DNA from 3 places in the Streptomyces sp. NPDC047315 genome. Region 1 is predicted to be linked to each of the others. Evidence: predicted binding sites of a transcription regulator. Region 1 holds the regulator's gene; each other region holds the start of a gene.
The links. The regulator HrcA, encoded in region 1, represses chaperone genes, less so after heat shock. The targets are predictions, from matches to a motif close to TTNGCACTCNGNNNNNCNGAGTGCNAA.

Region 1 (7,304 bases):
CGGCTATCTGACCATCACCGACCGCAAGAAGGACCTGATCAAGACCTCGGGCGGCAAGTACATCGCGCCCACGGAGGTGGAGATCCAGTTCAAGGCGATCTGCCCGCTGGTCTCCAACGTGGTCGTCATCGGCGCCGGCCGCAACTACTGCAGCGCCCTGATCGCCCTGGACGAGGCGGCGCTCCTCGCGTGGGCCGCGGAGAACGGCCTGGAGGGCAAGGCGTACGCACAGGTGGTGGCCGCCCCCGCCACCACGGAGCTGATCCAGGGGTACGTGGACCAGCTCAACGCCGGCCTCCAGCGCTGGCAGACCGTGAAGAAGTTCCGGATCCTGCCGCGCGACCTGGACGTCGAGCACGGCGACCTCACGCCCAGCCTCAAGCTGAAGCGACCGGCCGTCGAGCGCGAGTTCCAGGGACTGATCGACGAGATGTACGCGGGCCAGAACGCGAAGTGACCGCCGCGCAGGTCCGGGCCGCAGCACCACGAACGCGGCGGCCCGGACCCCGCGCCGGCCCGCCGCTGTCCCGGGCGCGGCCCGTCCCGGACGGCTGCCCGGATCCCGACCCGTCCCGCGTGTCGGACAATGGGACCCATGCCTTCCGTACTGCCCGACGGCGACCCCGTACCCGACGACGGGACGCTGCCCGCGTCCGCGCTCGCCGGCGCCGCCGACCGCCCCCTCGCCTTCTACCTGCACGTGCCCTACTGCGCCACACGCTGCGGCTACTGCGACTTCAACACCTACACGGCGACGGAGCTGCGCGGATCCGGCGGAGTGCTCGCCTCCAGGGATAACTACGCGGCGACCCTCGCCGAAGAGGTACGGCTGGCGCGCAAGGTCCTCGGCGACGACCCGCGCCCGGTGCGGACCGTCTTCGTCGGCGGCGGCACCCCCACCCTGCTCGCCGCCGCGGACCTGGTGGCGATGTTGGACGCCGTACGCGGCGAATTCGGGCTCGCGGACGACGCGGAGGTCACCACCGAGGCGAATCCCGAGTCCGTGGACGCCGCCTACCTGGCCGAGCTGCGCGCCGGCGGCTTCAACCGGATCTCCTTCGGCATGCAGAGCGCACGCCCGCACGTCCTGAAGGTGCTGGACCGCACCCACACCCCCGGCCGCCCCGAAGCGTGCGTCGCCGAGGCCCGCGCCGCCGGCTTCGACCACGTGAACCTCGACCTGATCTACGGCACCCCGGGCGAGTCCGACGACGACTGGCGGGCCTCCCTGGAGGCGGCCGTGGGCGCCGGACCCGACCACGTCTCGGCGTACGCGCTGATCGTCGAGGAGGGCACCCAGCTCGCCCGCCGGATCCGCCGCGGCGAGGTGCCCATGACCGACGACGACGTCCACGCCGACCGTTACCTGATCGCCGACGAACTGCTGTCCGGCGCCGGCTACTCCTGGTACGAGGTCTCGAACTGGTCGACCACCGACGCCGGCCGGTGCCTGCACAACGAGCTGTACTGGCGCGGCGCCGACTGGTGGGGCGCCGGGCCCGGCGCCCACAGCCACGTCGGCGGGGTGCGCTGGTGGAACGTGAAGCACCCGGGCGCGTACGCCGCCGCGCTCGCCGAGGGCCGCTCGCCCGGTGCCGGCCGCGAGGTCCTCGCCCCCGAGGACCGGCGCGTCGAGCGCATCCTGCTGGAACTGCGACTGCGCGAGGGCGTCCCGCTCTCCCTGCTGCGCCCGGCCGGACTCGACGCGGCGCGGCAGGCGCTCGCCGACGGTCTGCTGGAGCCCGGGCCGTACGAGGAGGGGCGCGCGGTCCTCACCCTGCGCGGGCGGCTGCTGGCCGACGGCGTCGTGCGCGACCTCGTCGACTGATCGACCGAACCTTGTAGCCGCCGTTTCCCTGCGGGAGCGTGGGTCTCCGCGGGCCGTCTGTGGCTTGTCGCGCAGTTCCCCGCGCCCCTGTTTCGCTTCCCCGTCCTTGAGCGCGGGCTGGGTGCAGACGGGCACGCGGGGCCCTACGGGCGCGGACCAGGGCGGGTCACTCGCCCGTGACGAAGTCGATCAGTTCCTCCACCCGGCCCAGCAGCTCCGGCTCCAGGTCCTTGTAGGAGTGCACCCGGGACAGGATGTGCTGCCAGGCGGCTCCGGTGTTCTCCGGCCAGCCGAGGGCCCGGCACACGCCGGTCTTCCAGTCCTGCCCACGCGGCACCGACGGCCAGCCGGGGATGCCGAGCGCCGACGGCTTCACCGCGCCCCACACGTCCACGTACGGGTGTCCCACCACCAGCACGTGCGGATCGGTCACCGAGGCCGCGATCCGGGACTCCTTCGAGCCGGGCACCAGGTGGTCGACGAGGACCCCGAGCCGGGCGTCCGGCGCCGGGCGGAATTCGGCCACGATCGCCGGCAGGTCGTCGATGCCCTCCAGGTACTCCACGACGACCCCCTCGATCCGCAGGTCGTCGCCCCACACCCGCTCCACCAGCTCGGCGTCGTGCCGGCCCTCCACGTAGATCCGGCCGGCCCGCGCCACCCGGGCCCGCGCCCCCGGGACCGCCACCGAGCCCGACGCCGTACGCGCGGGGCGCGCCGGAGCGCCGGCCCCCGGCCGCACCAGCGTGACCACCTGCCCGTCCAGCAGGAAGCCGCGCGGCTCCATGGGGAACACCCGGTGCTTGCCGAAACGGTCCTCCAGAGTCACCGTCCCCGCCTCGCAGCGCACCACCGCACCGCAGAAGCCCGTGCCGACCTCCTCCACCACCAGGTCGGGGTCCGCGGGATCCGCCGCCACCTCCGGCGCCGGCGCCGGCTTCTTCTTCCAAGGAGGTGTCAGATCAGGGCTGTAGCTGCGCATTCGCCCGACGCTACGACACCCCGAACCGCTCCGCCAGCGCGGCCCGCTGGGCCCGTACGAACGCCGCGTCCACCACCGCGCCGTGCCCCGGCACGTACGCCGCGTCCGCGCCGCCGAGCGCCAACAAGCGGTCCAGCGCGGCCGGCCAGCGCGCCCCGATCGCGTCCGGCCCCGCCTGCGGCTCGCCCGACTCCTCCACCAGATCGCCGCAGAACACCACCTCGGGCTCGCCCGGCACCAGCACGGCCAGGTCGTGGCCGGTGTGCCCGGGGCCGACGTTCGCCAACAGCACCTGCCGCCCGCCGAGGTCCAACGTCCGCTCCCCGGAGACCAGGTGCGTCGGCGCCACCAGCACCTCGGCCGCGGCAGCCGCCTCGTGGGCCGGCATCCCGTGGCGCACCGCGTCCGAGCACAGCACCTCCGCCTCCCGCCGCAGCAGCGCGTCCACGCCGACCGCGCCGAACACCTCCGCGCCCGCGAAGGCCGCGGTTCCCATCACGTGATCGAAGTGGGGGTGGCCGAGTGCGATGTGCGTCACCCTGCGGCCCGACAGCAGCGCCTCGACCTGGGCGCGCAGCTCGGCGCCCTCGCGGAGCGAGGACCCGGTGTCGTACAGCAGTGCGCCGTCCCGCCCCACGACCAGCCCGCAGGTGGCGTCCCACCCCGGCAGCCGGCGTCGACCCACCCCTTCGGCCAGCCGCTCCCAGCCGAGGTCTTCCCAAGTGACGTTCATACGGCGACGCTACTGCCAGTGCCCTCGTGGCCAGGACCGGCCGGGAACCGACCAGAACGGAGGCGGGGCACGGTAGCGTGATCGGTCGCCCTTGCTACGGCCGTACCCGGCGGCCGTACACTGGCACGGGAAAAACTTGGCACTCGGACCCGGGGAGTGCCAGGCGGTCACCGAGGCACGACCTAGAGACACCAGCTGGAGGTGCGCGCGATGCTGAGCGAACGCAGACTCAAGGTCCTGCGCGCCATCGTCCAGGACTACGTGGGCACCGAGGAGCCCGTGGGCTCCAAGGCCCTCACCGAGCGGCACCAGCTCGGCGTCTCCCCGGCCACGGTGCGCAACGACATGGCCGTGCTGGAGGACGAGGGCTTCATCGTCCAGCCGCACACCAGCGCCGGGCGCATCCCCACCGACAAGGGGTACCGCCTCTTCGTCGACCGGCTCGCCGGGGTCAAGCCGCTGTCGGCCGCCGAGCGGCGCGCCATCCAGGGCTTCCTGGAGGGCGCCGTCGACCTCGACGACGTCGTCGGGCGCACGGTGCGGCTGCTGGCGCAGCTGACCCGGCAGGTCGCCGTCGTGCAGTACCCCTCGCTGAACCGTTCCACGGTCCGGCACGTGGAGCTGCTGTCTCTGGCGCCGGCCCGGCTGATGCTCGTGCTCATCACGGACACCGGCCGCGTCGAGCAGCGGGTCATCGACTGCCCCGCGCCCTTCGGCGAGGCGTCCGTCGCCGATCTGCGGGCCCGGCTGAACAGCCGGGTGGTGGGCCGCCGGTTCGCGGACATCCCGCAGCTGGTGCAGGACCTCCCGGACTCGTTCGACGAACCGGACGACCAGGGCACGGTCGCCACCGTGCTCTCCACCCTCCTCGAAACCCTCGTCGAGGAGACCGAGGAACGGCTGGTGATCGGCGGCACCGCCAATCTCACCCGCTTCGGACACGACTTCCCGCTCACCATCCGGCCGGTGCTCGAAGCCCTTGAGGAGCACGTGGTGCTGCTCAAGTTGCTCGGCGAGGCCACGGAGTCGGGCGGGATGGGCATGACCGTACGCATCGGTCACGAGAACGCCCACGAGGGCCTCAACGCAACGTCCGTCGTATCCGTCGGTTACGGTTCGGGCGGCGAGGCAGTTGCCAAACTCGGCGTGGTCGGACCGACCCGCATGGACTACCCCGGAACGATGGGAGCGGTACGCGCAGTGGCACGTTACGTCGGACAGATCCTGGCGGAGTCGTAAGTGGCCACGGACTACTACGCCGTACTCGGCGTACGCCGCGACGCGTCGCAGGACGAGATCAAGAAGGCGTTCCGCCGCCTCGCCCGCGAACTGCACCCGGACGTGAATCCGGACCCGAAGACCCAGGAGCGGTTCAAGGAGATCAACGCCGCTTACGAGGTGTTGTCGGACCCGCAGAAGAAGCAGGTCTACGACCTCGGCGGCGACCCGCTGTCCCAGGCCGGCGGCGCCGGTGGCGCGGGCGGCTTCGGCGCGGGCGGCTTCGGGAACTTCTCGGACATCATGGACGCCTTCTTCGGCACGGCCTCCCAGCGCGGGCCGCGCTCGCGCACCCGGCGCGGCCAGGACGCCATGATCCGGCTGGAGGTCGAGCTCAACGAGGCCGCCTTCGGCACGACGAAGGACATCCAGGTCGACACCGCCGTGGTGTGCACCACCTGCTCCGGCGAGGGCGCCGCGCCCGGCACGTCCGCGCAGACCTGCGACATGTGCCGCGGCCGTGGCGAGGTCTCCCAGGTCACCCGCTCCTTCCTGGGCCAGGTCATGACCTCCCGGCCCTGCCCGCAGTGCCAGGGCTTCGGGACCGTGGTCCCCACCCCCTGCCCGGAGTGCGCGGGCGACGGCCGGATCCGTTCGCGGCGGACCCTGACGGTGAAGATCCCCGCCGGTGTCGACAACGGCACCCGGATCCAGCTCGCCGGCGAGGGCGAGGTCGGCCCCGGCGGCGGACCCGCGGGCGATCTGTACGTCGAGATCCACGAGCTGCCGCACTCGGTGTTCCAGCGCCGGGGCGACGACCTGCACTGCACCGTGACCATCCCCATGACGGCGGGCGCGCTCGGCACGAAGGTGCCGTTGGAGACCCTGGACGGCATGGAGGATGTCGACATCCGGCCGGGCACCCAGTCCGGCCAGTCGATCCCGCTGCACGGCCGCGGCGTCACGCACCTGCGGGGCGGCGGACGCGGCGACCTCATCGTGCACGTCGAGGTCACCACGCCCAGCAAGCTCGAACCCGAGCAGGAACGGCTGCTGCGGGAGCTGGCGAAGCTGCGCGGCGAGGAGCGGCCCCAGGGGCAGTTCCAGCCGGGCCAGCAGGGGCTGTTCTCCCGTCTGAAGGACGCCTTCAACGGCAGGTGACGGCCCGGTGGGCCGACCGGCGTGACGCGCCGGTCGGCGGTGCCCCGGGACGTACGCGCAACACCGCGCGCGGACGCGTGCGGACGCCCTGAAGGGCCGGGGGCAAACACCGCAGCGGGGTCGATTCGTGGCGGGCCGGCCCGCGGTGGCACGATGCAGGCATGTCCTCCGCGCCCTCCACCCCGAGAACCCCCTCCGAACTCTGCCGCCACCCCCTGGTGCAGGCCCCGATGGCCGGCGGCGCCTCCGGGCCCCGGCTCGCGGCGGCCGTGTCCGAGGCGGGCGGGCTCGGCTTCCTCGCGGCCGGCTACAAGACCACCGGCGGCATGTACCAGGAGGTCAAGGAGATCCGGGCGCTGACCTCCCGGCCCTTCGGCGTGAACCTCTTCATGCCGCAGACCCGGGCCGCCGACCCCAGCGCCGTCGAGGTCTACCGACAGCAGCTCGCCGGCGAGGCCACCTGGTACGAGAGCGAGCTCGGCGACCCGGAGACCGGCTGGGACGACGGCTACGAGGCCAAGTTGGCGATCCTGCGGGACGACCCGGTGCCGGTGGTCTCCTTCACCTTCGGCTGCCCCACCCCCGAAGTCCTCGCCTCCTTCCGCGAGGTGGGCACGTACACCGTCGTCACCGTCACCACGCCCGACGAGGCGCAGGCCGCCGCCCGCGCCGGTGCGGACGCGCTCTGCGTCCAGGGGATCGAGGCCGGCGGGCACCAGGGCACCCACCGGGACGACCCGGCGGCCGACGGCAGCGCCGTCGGGCTGCTGGCCCTGCTCGCGCTGGTGCGCTCGGCCGTGGACCTGCCCCTCATCGCGGCCGGCGGGCTGATGCGCGGCAGCCAGATCGCGGCCGTGCTCGCCGCGGGGGCGTGCGCGGCGCAGCTCGGCACCGCGTTCCTGGCCTGCCCCGAGTCCGGTGCGCACCCGCTGCACAAGCAGGCCCTGACCAACCCGCTGTTCGCCCGGACCGAACTCACCCGGGCCTTCACCGGGCGGCCGGCCCGCGGGCTCGTCAACCGCTTCCTGCGCGAACACGGCCCGTACGCGCCCTCCGCGTACCCCGAGGTGAACCACCTGACCGCGCCCGTGCGCAAGGCCGCAGCAGCGGCGGGGGACGCCCAGGGCATGGCGCTGTGGGCCGGCCAGGGCCACCGGCTGGCCCGCGCGCTGCCCGCGGCCGAACTCGTCGACACCCTCGTCGCCGAGGCCACCGAAGCCGTCGAGCGCTTCGCCGGCCCGGGGGAGTCCCGGTGACCGCGCCCGTCTTCGTCGTCGACTCCCTCGAAGGCGTCGGGCCCGGCGAAGTCCTCACGCTCGACGGGCCCGAGGGCCGGCACGCCGTCTCCGTGAAGCGACTGACGGCCGGCGAGCAGGTCGTCC
Region 2 (7,304 bases), on a different contig from region 1:
CGCGGGCGAGCGCGATCGCGTCGCCGCCGATCCCGCTGCACAGGTCCGCGACGCTGCGCACCCCGAGCGCGGCGAGCCGGGCGGCCCGGTACGCGGCGACGGGCCCGCGGGTGGCCTGCTCCACGCCGTTCGCCGTGAAGTACATGCGGTACGCGTCCTCCGCGCCGAACTTGGCCACCGCCCGCTGCCGCAACCGCGCCTGCCCCAACGCGGCCGAGACCAGCGCGGCCGGATGGTCCCGACGCAGCCGGGTCGCGATCGCCAGCTCCTGGGACGGGTCGTGCTCGCGCAACGCGTCGAGCAGGGCGCGCCCCTCGTCGGAGAGCAGCGCGCCAAGGGGCTCGGGGAGGGGTTCGGGACGGAGCTCGGGGAGGTCGTTCACCTGGCCCATTGTGGGCCAGGAGGGTCACGGTCCGTCCGCGACGGCGGTGTCGTCCGGGTCCTGCGGAGCCGTGCTGCCAGGATTCAGCGCCATGCGACTAGTACGACAAATGCAACAAGTAAGACAAATTAATCGGTCCGGAGCGCCGCCGGGCGGGCGGCGTCGGGCGCGGCGCAGAGGCCGTCGGGCCGGCGCGGTCGCCGCTGTCGTCCTGGTGGGCCTGCTCGGCTCCGCGTGCGGCCTCCAGGCGCCGGGCGAGGGCGGCGACGGCACGGTCCCGCACTCCGGCCAGCAGGCCGAGGCGTCCCAGATCGAGAAGGCGGAGCGGGCCGCGGAACAGGCCGGCCCGGCCGGATCGCTCGCCGCGTACGTGGAACGGGTCAAGCGGAACCAGAAGGCGCGGGCGGTCGCGGCCCAGAAGTGGGGCCTGGCCAAGACCCCGCTGCCCGCGCCGCAGCCGCCCGCGTCGAAGCCGTTCATCACCACCCGCAAGGGCTTCGAGGTCGAAGGCGGCGCGTCCCTGCCGCCGGTCTTCACGACCGTGCCGGTGAAGGAGAAGGTCGTCTTCCTGACGATCGACGACGGCGTGGAGAAGGACCCCGACTTCCTGCGGATGATGGACGAACTCCAGATCCCCTACAGCGCCTTCCTCAGCGACTACGTGATCGACGACGACTACGGCTACTTCAAGCGGATGCGCGACCAGGGTGCCGCCCTGCACAACCACACCCTGAACCACCGCTACATGCCCGGGCTCTCCTACGACGCCCAGGAGCAGGAGATCTGCGGCCAGCAGGAGAAGCTGGAGAAGCTCTACGGCAAGCGCCCGCCGCTCTTCCGTCCGCCGTACGGCAACTACAACGGCGACACCCTGCGCGCCGCGCAGTCCTGCGGCGTCAAGGCCGTGCCGCTGTGGGCGGCGGAGGCGTTCCCGGACCACATGGAGTGGCGGGAGTGGGACCGTGACCTCCACCCGGGGGACATCATCCTGACCCACTTCCGCGGCGCGGACGACTGGAAGGGATCCATGACCGACATGGTCCGCCAGGTCATGAAGGTGGTCACGGACAAGGGATACGCAGTCGCGCGCCTTGAGGACTACGTGTGAGCCAGGCCGCGTGCGAGCCCACGGCGGCCCGGACGGTGACGGGCGCGGCCATCACGGGCGCGGGTTGGCGCACGGCGGCGGGCGCGGTCGCGGCCGTCGTGCTCGGCTGCGGCGGCTGCTCCTCGCCGTCCGTGGACCCGGCGGTCTCCGTCGACCCCATCGAGCGCCTGGGGCGCCGGGCCGTCCAACCCGAGGCGTCGGCCGGCGGGGGCGCGGCGGGGCCCGAGGGAGCGCAGGCGGGGGAGCGACGCGCCCCGGCGCGTACGCCGTCCGTCGACCCGGTGATGTCGAAGCACTCCCCGGCGCCCTCCCCGACACGTTCCGCGACGCCCTCCCTGACGGACCCTGCGGCGCACTCCCCGCCGCACCCCGCGACGCGCTCCGCGACCTCCGGCCGTGCCGCGCGCCCTTCCCGTACGCCCGCCCTGCGCGCCCCGGTGCTGGCCGAGTCCGCCACCCGGCTGCTGGACCGGATCCACGGTCCGCAGCGACCTCCGAAGACCCCCGGATCCCCGCCGGAACGGCACGCCCCGCGCTGACGCCGGACCCCTGCCGGGACCCGTCGGGTACGAGCCGTTCCGACCCGCCACGTACGAGCTGATTGGCACTCCGCTTGACCGAGTGCTAATCGCGGTCATAGTCTCGCCTCTGGCACTCCCCGCAGGAGAGTGCCAACACAGCGACGGGCAGGTCCGGCACCCGCGACGACGGATCGACCTGGTCGCCACCTCAGACAGTTAACCCCGTGAGATCTCCGAAGGGGGAGGTCGGATCGTGACGACCGCCAGCTCCAAGGTTGCCATCAAGCCGCTCGAGGACCGCATCGTGGTCCAGCCGCTCGACGCCGAGCAGACCACGGCTTCTGGCCTGGTCATCCCGGACACTGCGAAGGAGAAGCCCCAGGAGGGCGTCGTCCTCGCCGTGGGCCCGGGCCGCTTCGAGAACGGCGAGCGCCTGCCGCTCGACGTGAAGACCGGCGACGTCGTGCTTTACAGCAAGTACGGTGGCACCGAGGTGAAGTACAACGGCGAGGAGTACCTCGTCCTCTCGGCCCGCGACGTTCTCGCCATCATCGAGAAGTAAGTCGAGAAGTAAGTCGAGCCCAGTCCGGGAAGCGAGGGTTCCCCGGGGCGAGCCACGGCCCGCCGCGACGGAACCCGAGCAATCCGCGCACCGCTTGTCTTGATCCGCGCCCCTGGCACCCACTGGCGACTCACGTCCGGGCGCTGGGGGCGCGGTTCTCATTCAGACGCATTTCAGAAGAGGACAGTAACGCTCCCATGGCGAAGATCCTGAAGTTCGACGAGGACGCCCGTCGCGCCCTTGAGCGCGGCGTCAACAAGCTGGCCGACACCGTCAAGGTGACCATCGGCCCCCGTGGCCGCAACGTCGTCATCGACAAGAAGTTCGGCGCCCCCACCATCACCAACGACGGCGTCACCATCGCCCGCGAGGTCGAGATCGAGGACCCGTACGAGAACCTGGGCGCCCAGCTGGTGAAGGAGGTGGCGACCAAGACCAACGACATCGCTGGTGACGGCACCACCACCGCCACCGTCCTGGCCCAGGCGCTGGTCCGCGAGGGTCTGCGCAACGTCGCCGCCGGCGCCTCCCCGGCCTCCCTGAAGAAGGGCATCGACGCCGCCGTCAAGGCCGTCTCCGACGACCTGCTGGCCACCGCCCGTCCCATCGAGGACAAGTCCGACATCGCCGCGGTCGCCGCGCTCTCCGCTCAGGACCAGCAGGTCGGCGAGCTGATCGGCGAGGCCATGGACAAGGTCGGCAAGGACGGCGTGATCACCGTCGAGGAGTCCAACACCTTCGGCCTGGAGCTGGACTTCACCGAGGGCATGGCCTTCGACAAGGGCTACCTGTCCCCGTACATGGTCACCGACCAGGAGCGCATGGAGGCCGTCCTCGACGACCCCTACATCCTGATCAACCAGGGCAAGATCGGCTCCATCCAGGACCTGCTGCCGCTGCTGGAGAAGGTCATCCAGGCGGGTGGCTCCAAGCCGCTGCTGATCATCGCCGAGGATGTCGAGGGCGAGGCGCTCTCCACCCTCGTCGTGAACAAGATCCGCGGCACGTTCAACGCCGTGGCCGTCAAGGCGCCCGGCTTCGGCGACCGCCGCAAGGCGATGCTCCAGGACATGGCCACCCTCACCGGTGCCACCGTCGTCGCCGAAGAGGTCGGCCTCAAGCTCGACCAGGCCGGTCTGGACGTGCTGGGCACCGCCCGCCGCGTCACGATCACCAAGGACGACACGACCATCGTCGACGGCGGCGGCAACGCCGAGGACGTCGCGGGCCGCGTCGCCCAGATCAAGTCCGAGATCGAGGCCACGGACTCCGACTGGGACCGCGAGAAGCTCCAGGAGCGCCTGGCGAAGCTGGCCGGCGGCGTGTGCGTGATCCGCGTCGGCGCCGCCACCGAGGTGGAGCTCAAGGAGAAGAAGCACCGTCTGGAGGACGCCATCTCCGCGACCCGCGCCGCGGTCGAGGAGGGCATCGTCTCCGGTGGTGGCTCCGCGCTCGTCCACGCCGCGAAGGTGCTCGACGGCAACCTCGGCAAGGAGGGCGACGAGGCCACCGGCGTCTCCGTCGTCCGCCGCGCCGCGGTCGAGCCGCTGCGCTGGATCGCCGAGAACGCCGGCCTGGAGGGCTACGTCATCACCTCCAAGGTCGCCGAGCTCGACAAGGGCCAGGGCTTCAACGCCGCGACCGGCGAGTACGGCGACCTGGTGAAGGCCGGCGTCATCGACCCGGTCAAGGTCACCCGCTCCGCCCTGGAGAACGCCGCGTCCATCGCCTCCCTGCTGCTCACGACCGAGACCCTGGTCGTCGAGAAGAAGGAAGAGGAGCCCGCGGACGCCGGTCACGGCGGCCACGGCCACTCCCACTGACGCTCGCCCCAGGCGAACGAGCCCGGTGCCCCCGTCGCGGGGGCACCGGGCTCCGCCGTTGCACCCCGTCGCCCTCCCCGCAGCGGGCCCGCCGGCTCACGCCCAGCGCCGTAGGTCCCCCGCGGTGACCGGCTCCACGAACGGCAGCCCCCGCCCGTACCGCTCCAACTCGTCCAGCGCACAGTCCGCCAACCGGTGCAGCTCCGTGCCGAGCGAGCCGGCGACGTGCGGGGTCAGCAGCACGTTCGGCAGCGTGTACAGGGGCGAGTCGACGGCCGGCACCTCCGGGTCCGTCACGTCCAGCACCGCGTACAACCTCCCCGCCACCAACTCCCGCACCAGCGCGTCCTGGTCGACCAGCGAGCCCCGCGCGGTGTTCACCAGCGTCGCACCGTCCGGCAACAGCGCCAGCCGCCGCGCGTCGAACATCCGCCGCGTCGCGGGCAGCTCCGGCGCGTGCACCGACACGACGTCGCTCCGCCGGCACAACTCGTCCAGCTCGACCGGCACCACCCCCAGCGCCGCCGCCTCCGCTTCGCCCACGTACGGGTCGTACAACAGCACGGCCACGTCGAAGGGGCGCAGCAGCTCGATCACCCGCCGACCGACGCGGGACGCCCCGACGACGCCGACGGTGCGCCGGTAGTTCCCCGCGTCCGCCAACTCGACCCGCCAGTCGTGCCGGGTGCGCAACCGCTCGTGGAGGCGCGCCGACGGCAGGACCCGCTTGCCCGCGAAGAGGATCGCGGCGAGTGCGTACTCCGCGACCGGGAGCGCATTGGCCGCAGCCGCGGACGAGACGGCGAGGCCGCGTTCCCAACAGGCCGCGGTGACGTGGCCCTTCACCGACCCGGCCGCGTGGACCACCGCGCGCAGCCGGGGCGCCTCGGCCAGCACCTCGGCGCTCAGCACGGGCGTCCCCCAGCAGGTGAGGAGCACCTCCGCCGAAGCGAGCGCCGCCCGGACCCGGGGCGGGGGAGCGACCAGGTCGTGGGCGATCACGTCGGGATCGGTGTGCGCCAGGGCGGTGAGCCGTCGAAGGTGCCGCTCGGTGAACAGCTGCTCGGCGATCCCGGGCCCCATGGCCAACAGCACCTCGGGCCGCCGCACCCGACCTGCGCCCCCACCGTCGCCGGCCCCTCCGCCCTCGGCCCCTCCGGCCGCGCTGCTGGTCGCGCTGCTGGCCGCGCCGTCGGTCGGGTCCTGCGCCGGGACGCCTTCGGGGGACTGCCGCTTCGTCATCACCCGGTGCTCATACCCGCGTTCACGCTCGCGTTCCTGCCCGCACCCGCGCTTGCGTCCATACGCCTCCCCTCCTGCTGTTCCTACTGCGGTCCGTACTTCCTTCCGGTCTTCGACGTGACGCCGCCCAGCAGCCCGCGCGGGGTCACCTTCACCACTCCCATCAGCGCCTTGTAACGGGGGTCGGGGATCGAGACCGCCTTGCCGCGCGCCAGATCGGCGAGGGCCGTCTCCACCACCTTGTCCGCGTCGAGCCACATCCAGCCGGGGATGTTGTCCGTCCCCATCCCGGCCCGCTGGTGGAACTCGGTGCGCACGAAGCCGGGGCAGAGCGCCATCAGCCGCACCCCGGAACCCGCCATGTCCCGGGCCGCGCCCTGGGTGAACTGGACGACCCACGACTTCGACGCCCCGTACGTCCCGCGGGGCACGAAAGCCGCCACCGACGCCACATTGATCACACCGCCCCTACCGCGCTCACGCATCGGCTCGACCGCCGCCGCCGTGAGCCGGAGCACGGCCTCGCAGTGCACCTTCAGCATCGTCAACTCATCGGCCATGGACACTTCGAGGAAGCGGCCCTTGTTGCCGAAGCCCGCGTTGTTGACCAGCAGGTCCACCGCGTTCCTACGGTCGCCGAGCCGACGTTCGACGGCGGCGATCCCGTCGTCCGTCGCCAGATCGGCGGTCAGCACCTCCGCCTCGATGCCGTGCCGATCGTGCAGCTCGGTGGCCTGCTCCCGTAGGCGGGTGGTGTCGCGGGCCACCAGGACCAGGTTGCGTCCATCGGCAGCGAGTCGCCGCGCGAACGCGGCACCGATGCCCGCGGTGGCTCCCGTAATCAGTGCGGTCGTCATAGACGGCACGTTAGTGCCCCTCGCACGCCTTCCGCGCACGCACGGTTCCCCCTGTCCCACCCCCTTCCGCGATCTTTTCGCGATCGTCATCCGAGCCCCACCCGGAACGTACGACCAGCGTCGCAAACCGCGGCCACCAGGACATCAGGGGCGAGCCCCCACTCGCCCCTGAGTCATCCGCCCCCGGATCCCCGGTGGATCCCCTAAGCCCCCGGTTGACCATCCCCTACACCGAGAGTTGCGGGCTAAAGCAACGCACTACGCCGGGAGTTGTTGGCCACCGTGCTTGGCCAGGTAATCCCGGGCCAGCTTCACCAAGTCGGGGTTGAGCGCCTCCCCGGCGACCATGAGTGACGGAAGCAGCGAGCGCTCGGTGGTCTGGGCCCGGAAGGCGACGGCGACCGTCACGTCGTGATCCGGCCGGTGCACCACCTCGATCGGATCGCCGGCGCGTACCTCCCCCGGCTCGATGACCTTCAGATACGCACCGGGCTCCACCTGCTGGGTGAACTCCTTCACCCAACCCTTCTCCGGCAGTCCCAGCTCCCCCATCCACCCCGCGAACGTCCGACACGGCACGCGACCGCTGGTGACCTCCAGGACGACCCGGTCGCCGATGCGCCACCGCTCGCCGATCCTCGCCCCGGACACCTCCAGCCCGACGGTGGTCAGGTTCTCGCCGAACGCGCCGTTGGCGAGCCGCGACCCCAGCCGCCGCTCCCAGCGGTCCAGGTCCTCCCGCGCGTACACGTAAACGGCCTGGTGGGTGCCCCCGTGGTGCTTCGGGTCGCAGACCGCGTCCCCGTCCA
Region 3 (7,304 bases), on a different contig from region 1:
CGAAGCCGTCCTCGCCCCGCTCGAACTGCGTCAGCGCGGGCCGCACCAAGTGTCCGCGGGACAGCCGGAGTTGCGCGGTGCGATAGATCGCCGCCGCCATCCGGCCCAGCGCCTGCCCGTCCTGGTGGCGGTGCTTGCGGGTGCCCACGTCGACCTGCGCGAGGGCGTCGAGCCCCACCGTGTGCAGCGCGTCGACGAGCAGGCCCAGCTCCACTCCGTAACCGACGGGGAAGGGGAGCCGCTCCAGCAGCGAGCGCCTGGCCGCGTACTCGCCGCCCAGCGGCTGGACGAAGCCGGCGAGCTGCGGCCAGTGCAGATTGAGCAGCGGACGCGCCACCAGCTCCGTGACACGACCGCCCTGACCTGCTGTTTCGCCCAACGGTCGGTCGTACATCGCCTTCACGAACTGCACCTGCGGATCGGTCAGCAGCGGGCCGACGATCCCGGAGACGAAGTCCGCGGAGAAGTCCCGCAGATCGGCGTCCACGAAGCAGACGACGTCACCGCGCGTGACCATCAGGGAGCGCCACAGCACCTCGCCCTTGCCCGGCAGGGCGGGGATCCGCGGCAGGATCTCGTCCCGGTGGACCACCCGCGCACCCGCCGCCGCGGCCACCTCGCCCGTACGGTCCGTGGACCCGGAGTCCACCACCACCAACTCGTCGACGAGCGGCACCCGCTCCATCAGCTCCCGGCGGATCACGGCGACGATCTCGCCGACGGTGGCCTCCTCGTCGAGGGCGGGCAGCACCACGCTGACCGTCGTCCCCCGCTTGGCCGCGAGCAGGGCGCCCAGCGGACGGTCCGCCGCCGACCAGGAACGTGTCGCCAGCCACCGCTCCACCTCATCGAGCACGTGCCCCCAACTCCTCCGTCCGTGCGGTCCGCCGCCCAGCCCTCCGGCGCCCGCTGTGACCCATCTCGCGGTTCGGACGACTATCTCAACCGCCCGGACCTTCGGTTACAGTCTTGAACAACGCGGATGGCCATCGCATGTCGGGGTCCCCGCGCCGAACGGCCCCACCGTTGAACGTTCCGATCGCCTCGTTCGATCTGTTCGACCCCGCCGTTCACAATCGAATACCGCTCATCCAGAGGGGCAGAGGGATACGGCCCGTTGAAGCCCCGGCAACCCTCCAGCCGGTCTCCGTCGTGCGGCGCACCATCAGCGCCGCAGCGTCGCGAGGCTCCCGGCTTGGGAAGGTGCCAAATCCGTCTCATGGCGAAACGCGCCATGAGGAAGATGAGGAGAAAGGGCCTCGCCTCCATGGCTGTGCAGACCGCCGCAAGCACCGCAACCACCCCCGACCTCGGCCCCGCCGCAGCGCTCTCCTGTCGCGAGTGCGGCGAGCGCTTCCCGCTCGGCCCGATCTTCGCCTGTGCCGCCTGCTTCGGCCCGCTGGAGATCGCGTACGACCTGCCCGCCGGCGACCCGGAGGAGCTGCGCAAGCGCATCGAGGCCGGCCCCGCCAACATCTGGCGCTACGCACCCCTGCTGCCCGTCCCCGCGGACGTCGCCGACAAGCCGAACGTGAACCCCGGCTTCACCAAGCTCGTCAAGGCCGACCGGCTCGCCGCCGAGCTCGGCGTCACCGGCGGGCTGTACGTCAAGGACGACTCCGGCAACCCGACGCACTCCTTCAAGGACCGCGTGGTCGCCATCGCCGTCGAGGCCGCCCGCGCCTTCGGCTTCACCACCCTCTCCTGCTCCTCCACCGGCAACCTCGCCGGCGCGGTGGGCGCCGCCGCGGCCCGCGCCGGGCTGCGCTCCTGCGTCTTCATCCCGTCCGACCTGGAGCAGGGCAAGGTCGTCATGGCCGCGGTCTACGGCGGCGACCTCGTCGGCATCGAGGGCACCTACGACGACGTGAACCGCTTCTGCTCCGAGCTGATCGGCGACCCGATCGGCGAGGGCTGGGGCTTCGTGAACGTCAACCTCCGCCCGTACTACGCCGAGGGCTCCAAGACCCTGGCGTACGAGATCTGCGAGCAGCTCGGCTGGCGCATCCCGGACCAGATCGTCGTCCCCGTCGCCTCCGGCTCCCAGCTCACCAAGATCGACAAGGGGCTCCAGGAGCTGATCAAGCTGGGCCTGGTCGAGGACCGCCCGTACCGGATCATCGCCGCGCAGGCCGAGGGCTGCTCCCCGGTGTCCGCCGCGTTCAAGGCGGGTCACGACGTCGTGCGGCCGGTCAAGCCCGACACCATCGTGAAGTCGCTCGCCATCGGCAACCCGGCCGACGGGCCCTACGTCCTGGACATCGCCCGGCGCACCGGGGGCGTGGTCGAGGACGTCACCGACGAGCAGGTCGTCGAGGCGATCAAGCTGCTCGCCCGCACGGAGGGGATCTTCGCGGAGACCGCGGGCGGCGTGACCGTCGGCGTCACGAAGAAGTTGCTGGAGTCGGGCGTCCTGGACCCGTCGCTCACCACCGTGGTCCTCAACACCGGCGACGGGCTCAAGACGCTGGACGCGGTCGCCGAGACCACCGGTCCGTCGGCGACGATCCGGCCGAGCCTGGACGCGTTCCGCGCCGCCGGCCTGGCTAGCTGACCCCAGGTCCCGGCAGCCCCGTCCCGGCAGCCCCTCCGTTCCCTACGACCGCCCCGTACCGCCCCGTACCGGCTTCGTACCGGCCCCGAAAGAGGCACCCATGAGCGTCAACGTCCGCATCCCGACCATCCTGCGCACCTACACCGGCGGTCAGGCCGAGGTGCCCGCCGAGGGCGCGACCCTCGCCGAGGTCATCGCCGACCTGGAGAAGAACCACACGGGGATCGCCGCCCGCGTCCTGGACGACCAGGGCAAGCTGCGCCGCTTCGTCAACGTGTACGTCAACGACGACGACGTCCGCTTCGAGCAGGGCCTGGAGACCGCGACGCCGGACGGCGCCGGCATCTCGATCATCCCCGCGGTCGCCGGCGGCTGAGCCCCGGGCTCCGGCCCGGCGCGGGTGATGCCGGCCGGCGCGGCCGGCATCACCCAGAGTCAGCCGCATTACCCGCCGCATTACCCTGAGTCAGCTGCATTGCCCCCTCCGTGAGACATCCGGAGGGGGCAATTCTGCATGGTTGAGCACGCTACAGTTGGGGAACGCCCCTTCGCCGACCGCTCTCGCCCACGTATCGAATTGCGCCCGGGCTCGATAAGAAGCAGCCAATGTGTGGCGTACTTGTGTCGCTTAAGTTCCTTTTGTCCGGCCTGGTTTGCCCCGGAATTGCGGTAATCCAACCTAATTACCCGATCGTAGGTTCCAGGAATTCTCGTCCGATTGACCTGTTGCAGAGGGCAGTTGGGCAGATACATTCAGCCGCGGTCGACGCGTTCCGGCGCACTCCAGTGAGCGGGTAGGGGTCTGACCCGGGTCCGCGAGGTGCGGTCCTGTGCAAGGGCCAGTAATAGGGGAGTTGGGCATGGCTCAGGGCACCGTCAAGTGGTTCAACGCGGAGAAGGGGTACGGCTTCATCGCGGTCGACGGTGGTGCGGACGTATTCGTCCACTACAGCGCGATCCAGATGGACGGCTACCGCACCCTGGAGGAGGGTCAGCGGGTCGAATTCGAGATCTCGCAGGGGCAGAAGGGCCCGCAGGCCGACATGGTGAAGATTTCGGCCTGAGTCCCGCTCCGGCGTACTCACGCACTTGAAGGGCCTCGCACCCCGGTTGGGGTGCGAGGCCCTTCTGTGTGCTGCCCGGCCCGCTTCTTGCGCGCACCCGGCCTGCGTTTGCCCGACCTGCCGGATCGTCCCCTGGGTGCCCCGTCGGGTATCCCGCGGTGTTCCTCGGCCGGCCCCGCGTCCCGCGCTCCTTCCAGCGCGGCCGGTTCCCTCCGTCGCGGGGGTCGGGGGAGGGTCGGACGCTTGCACTCTCGGGTGGCGAGTGCTAATCATTGGCGTTAGCACTCTCCGGGTGAGAGTGACAACGAAGGGCCGGGTCGGTGAGGCCCGCTCGCCGTGTGGCGCATGGAGCCACTGGTGCGGGCAGGCCGTCCGTCGCGGGCGCCAGCGCGGTCCGTAGAGCTTCCCACCCAGTCCGTGGAGGACACTTCACATGGCAAAGATCATCGCGTTCGACGAGGAGGCACGGCGCGGTCTCGAGCGCGGGATGAACCAGCTCGCTGACGCCGTCAAGGTCACCCTTGGCCCCAAGGGTCGCAACGTCGTCCTTGAGAAGAAGTGGGGCGCCCCCACGATCACCAACGATGGCGTGTCCATCGCCAAGGAGATCGAGCTCGAGGACCCGTACGAGAAGATCGGCGCCGAGCTGGTCAAGGAAGTCGCCAAGAAGACGGACGACGTCGCCGGCGACGGTACGACCACCGCCACGGTTCTGGCCCAGGCCCTGGTCCGCGAGGGGCTGCGCAACGTCGCGGCCGGCGCCAACCCGATGGCCCTCAAGCGCGGCATCGAGAAGGCCGTCGAGGCCGTCTCCGCCGCCCTGCTTGAGCAGGCCAAGGACGTGGAGACCAAGGAGCAGATCGCCTCCACCGCCTCCATCTCCGCCGCCGACACCCAGATCGGCGAGCTGATCGCCGAGGCCATGGACAAGGTCGGCAAGGAAGGCGTCATCACGGTCGAGGAGTCCCAGACCTTCGGTCTGGAGCTGGAGCTCACCGAGGGCATGCGCTTCGACAAGGGCTACATCTCGGCGTACTTCGCGACCGACATGGAGCGCATGGAGGCCGTCCTCGACGACCCCTACATCCTCGTCGTCAACTCCAAGATCTCCTCGGTCAAGGACCTGCTCCCGCTCCTGGAGAAGGTCATGCAGTCCGGCAAGGCGCTGCTGATCATCGCCGAGGACGTCGAGGCCGAGGCCCTGTCCACGCTGATCGTCAACAAGATCCGCGGCACCTTCAAGTCCGTCGCCGTCAAGGCTCCGGGCTTCGGCGACCGCCGCAAGGCGATGCTGAACGACATCGCCATCCTCACCGGCGGCACGGTCATCTCCGAGGAGGTCGGCCTCAAGCTGGAGAACGCGGGCCTCGACCTGCTCGGTCGCGCCCGCAAGGTCGTCATCACCAAGGACGAGACGACCATCGTCGACGGCGCCGGTGACAGCGACCAGGTCGCCGGTCGGGTCAACCAGATCCGCGCCGAGATCGAGAACTCCGACTCGGACTACGACCGCGAGAAGCTCCAGGAGCGCCTCGCGAAGCTGGCCGGCGGCGTGGCCGTCATCAAGGCCGGCGCCGCGACCGAGGTGGAGCTCAAGGAGCGCAAGCACCGCATCGAGGACGCCGTTCGCAACGCGAAGGCCGCAGTCGAGGAGGGCATCGTCGCCGGTGGTGGCGTTGCGCTGCTGCAGGCGTCCGCCGTCTTCGACAAGCTGGAGCTCGACGGCGACGAGGCCACCGGTGCCAACGCCGTCAAGCTGGCCCTGGAGGCCCCGCTCAAGCAGATCGCCGTCAACGGCGGTCTTGAGGGCGGCGTCGTGGTCGAGAAGGTGCGCAACCTGACCCCGGGTCACGGTCTGAACGCCGCGACCGGCGAGTACGTCGACATGATCGCCGAGGGCATCCTCGACCCGGCGAAGGTCACGCGTTCCGCGCTGCAGAACGCCGCGTCGATCGCCGCGCTGTTCCTGACCACCGAGGCCGTCATCGCCGACAAGCCGGAGAAGGCCGCTGCGGCTGCTCCGGGCGGCATGCCGGGCGGTGACATGGACTTCTGATCCCGGGGGAAGCATCTCCAGGATCGGCAGGGCCGGTTACGTACGAAGGGCGGCACCCCACTCCCAGGGGGTGCCGCCCTTCGGCGTGCCCGGCCTTTTCGCGTGCCTGGTCTTTCCGCCCGCTCGACGTTTCCGCGTGCTTGGCGTTTCCGTATCCCCTGGTCCTTCGCCCTCCCGGTGCTTCGCTTCCCGTCGCTTCGCTCACGGCCCTTTGATGACCCGGAGTCGGCCCCTGACGCGGACCCCGAGTCGAGCCCGAGTCGAGCCCTGAGGTCGGCCCTTATTCGCCCCTGAGTCGTATGAAATTGCAGGGGCGGTGGAGGGGGCGGCGAAGCGGCTGATAATCGACCCCTGAGGATGGCGGAATTCAACTGCGCCCGCAGAATGATCCGGAAGTCGGGGAGATAAGACCGCAGGCTTACTCGGCTACCGCTCGCCGGGTGATTCGCAAAGGGGTCCCGTCGGGCCAAGGTCGTAGGTGTCCAGATAGCCGAGCGGGAGGACCCTTCCGTGTTGGTACGACGCCTTGTTCCCGTGCTCGCGGCAGGTCTCGCGGCGAGTGCGCTCGCGGTCCTGACCCCCGCGGTAGCGGTGGCGGCACCGCAGTCACGCCCGCCGTCGCAGGCCGCTTCGCCGTCGGGCCTCGCGTGGCAGCGGTGCGGAGCTGACACCCCCGCGGACTTCGAGTGCACCACGGTCAAGGTGCCGTTGGACTACCGGGCGCCGGGCGGCAAGAAGATTGACGTCGCCGTCTCCCGGATCAGGACCGCGGACCCGGCCAAGCGGCGTGGCGTGCTGCTCTTCAATCCCGGTGGTCCCGGCGGCCCGGGCCTCGGCATGCCGCCGGAGTTCCGCGACGCCCTGCCGCGCTCCGTGCTGGACCGCTTCGACCTCGTCGGCTTCGACCCCCGGGGCGTGGGCGAGAGCACCCCGCTCGCCTGCGGGCTCTCCGACGAGGAGAAGCTGTGGCCGCGGCCTTACGTCCCGGGCGCCTTCGCGGTCGACGTGGCCCGCGCCCGTGGCACCGCGGACAAGTGCAGGGCTGAGCACGGCGCCGATCTGAAGCACTTCACGACGCGCAACACGGCGCGGGACATGGACGCGATCCGGGCCGCGCTCGGCGAGCCCAAGCTGTCGTACGTCGGCTACTCCTACGGCACGTATCTGGGCGCGGTGTACGCGCAGTTGTTCCCCCAGCGGGCGGACCGGATCGTGCTGGACAGCGCCGTCGATCCCGCGCTGGCCTGGCGCGAGACGTTCCGTCACTGGGGCCCCGACGCGGAGAAGGCGTTCGAGCGGTGGACGCGGTGGGCGGCCGGGCGTCATGCGCAGTACGGGCTCGGGGCGACGCCGCGTGCGGTCTCCAAGACGTTCTGGGACCTGGTCGCCCAGGCCGACCGGACCCCCGTCACCGTCGGCAGCCGCAAGGTGTCCGGCGTCGAGATACGCGACGAGATGCGTCCCTCCGTCTACGAGGTCCGGCACGCCAGCGAGTTGGTCGCGATGCTGAAGGAGGCGGCTGCCGGGAAGCCGGTGCCGGACGTGCCGGCGGATCCGCCCATGAGTGACAACGAAGCGTCCTTGCAGTTCGCGATCGTGTGCGGCGACGTTTCGTGGCCGAAGGACCCGC

Region 2: the regulator HrcA is predicted to act here: its motif matches at 2,092-2,118, upstream of groES (co-chaperone GroES).
Region 3: the regulator HrcA is predicted to act here: its motif matches at 3,897-3,923, upstream of groL (chaperonin GroEL).

Annotation. Positions count from the first base shown of each region.
Region 1 is NZ_JBEYTZ010000004.1:95,801-103,104, reverse strand. Features, by position in the region: gene ABZ842_RS05560 (AMP-dependent synthetase/ligase) at 1-457, shown strand, start outside; gene hemW (radical SAM family heme chaperone HemW) at 596-1,828, shown strand; gene ABZ842_RS05550 (DUF3097 domain-containing protein) at 1,995-2,810, opposite strand; gene ABZ842_RS05545 (MBL fold metallo-hydrolase) at 2,821-3,543, opposite strand; gene hrcA (heat-inducible transcriptional repressor HrcA) at 3,754-4,782, shown strand; gene dnaJ (molecular chaperone DnaJ) at 4,783-5,922, shown strand; gene ABZ842_RS05530 (nitronate monooxygenase) at 6,084-7,178, shown strand; gene ABZ842_RS05525 (16S rRNA (uracil(1498)-N(3))-methyltransferase) at 7,175-7,304, shown strand, end outside.
Region 2 is NZ_JBEYTZ010000002.1:67,298-74,601, reverse strand. Features, by position in the region: gene ABZ842_RS02150 (class I SAM-dependent methyltransferase) at 1-382, opposite strand, end outside; gene ABZ842_RS02145 (polysaccharide deacetylase family protein) at 492-1,490, shown strand; gene ABZ842_RS02140 (hypothetical protein) at 1,487-2,029, shown strand; gene groES (co-chaperone GroES) at 2,265-2,573, shown strand; gene groL (chaperonin GroEL) at 2,771-4,396, shown strand; gene ABZ842_RS02125 (hydroxyacid dehydrogenase) at 4,493-5,479, opposite strand; gene ABZ842_RS02120 (SDR family oxidoreductase) at 5,722-6,495, opposite strand; gene ABZ842_RS02115 (MOSC domain-containing protein) at 6,754-7,304, opposite strand, start outside.
Region 3 is NZ_JBEYTZ010000010.1:161,223-168,526, forward strand. Features, by position in the region: gene ABZ842_RS14320 (glucosyl-3-phosphoglycerate synthase) at 1-856, opposite strand, end outside; SAM riboswitch class I at 1,085-1,250, shown strand; gene thrC (threonine synthase) at 1,268-2,554, shown strand; gene ABZ842_RS14330 (MoaD/ThiS family protein) at 2,655-2,930, shown strand; gene ABZ842_RS14335 (cold-shock protein) at 3,415-3,618, shown strand; gene groL (chaperonin GroEL) at 4,052-5,674, shown strand; gene ABZ842_RS14345 (alpha/beta hydrolase) at 6,185-7,304, shown strand, end outside.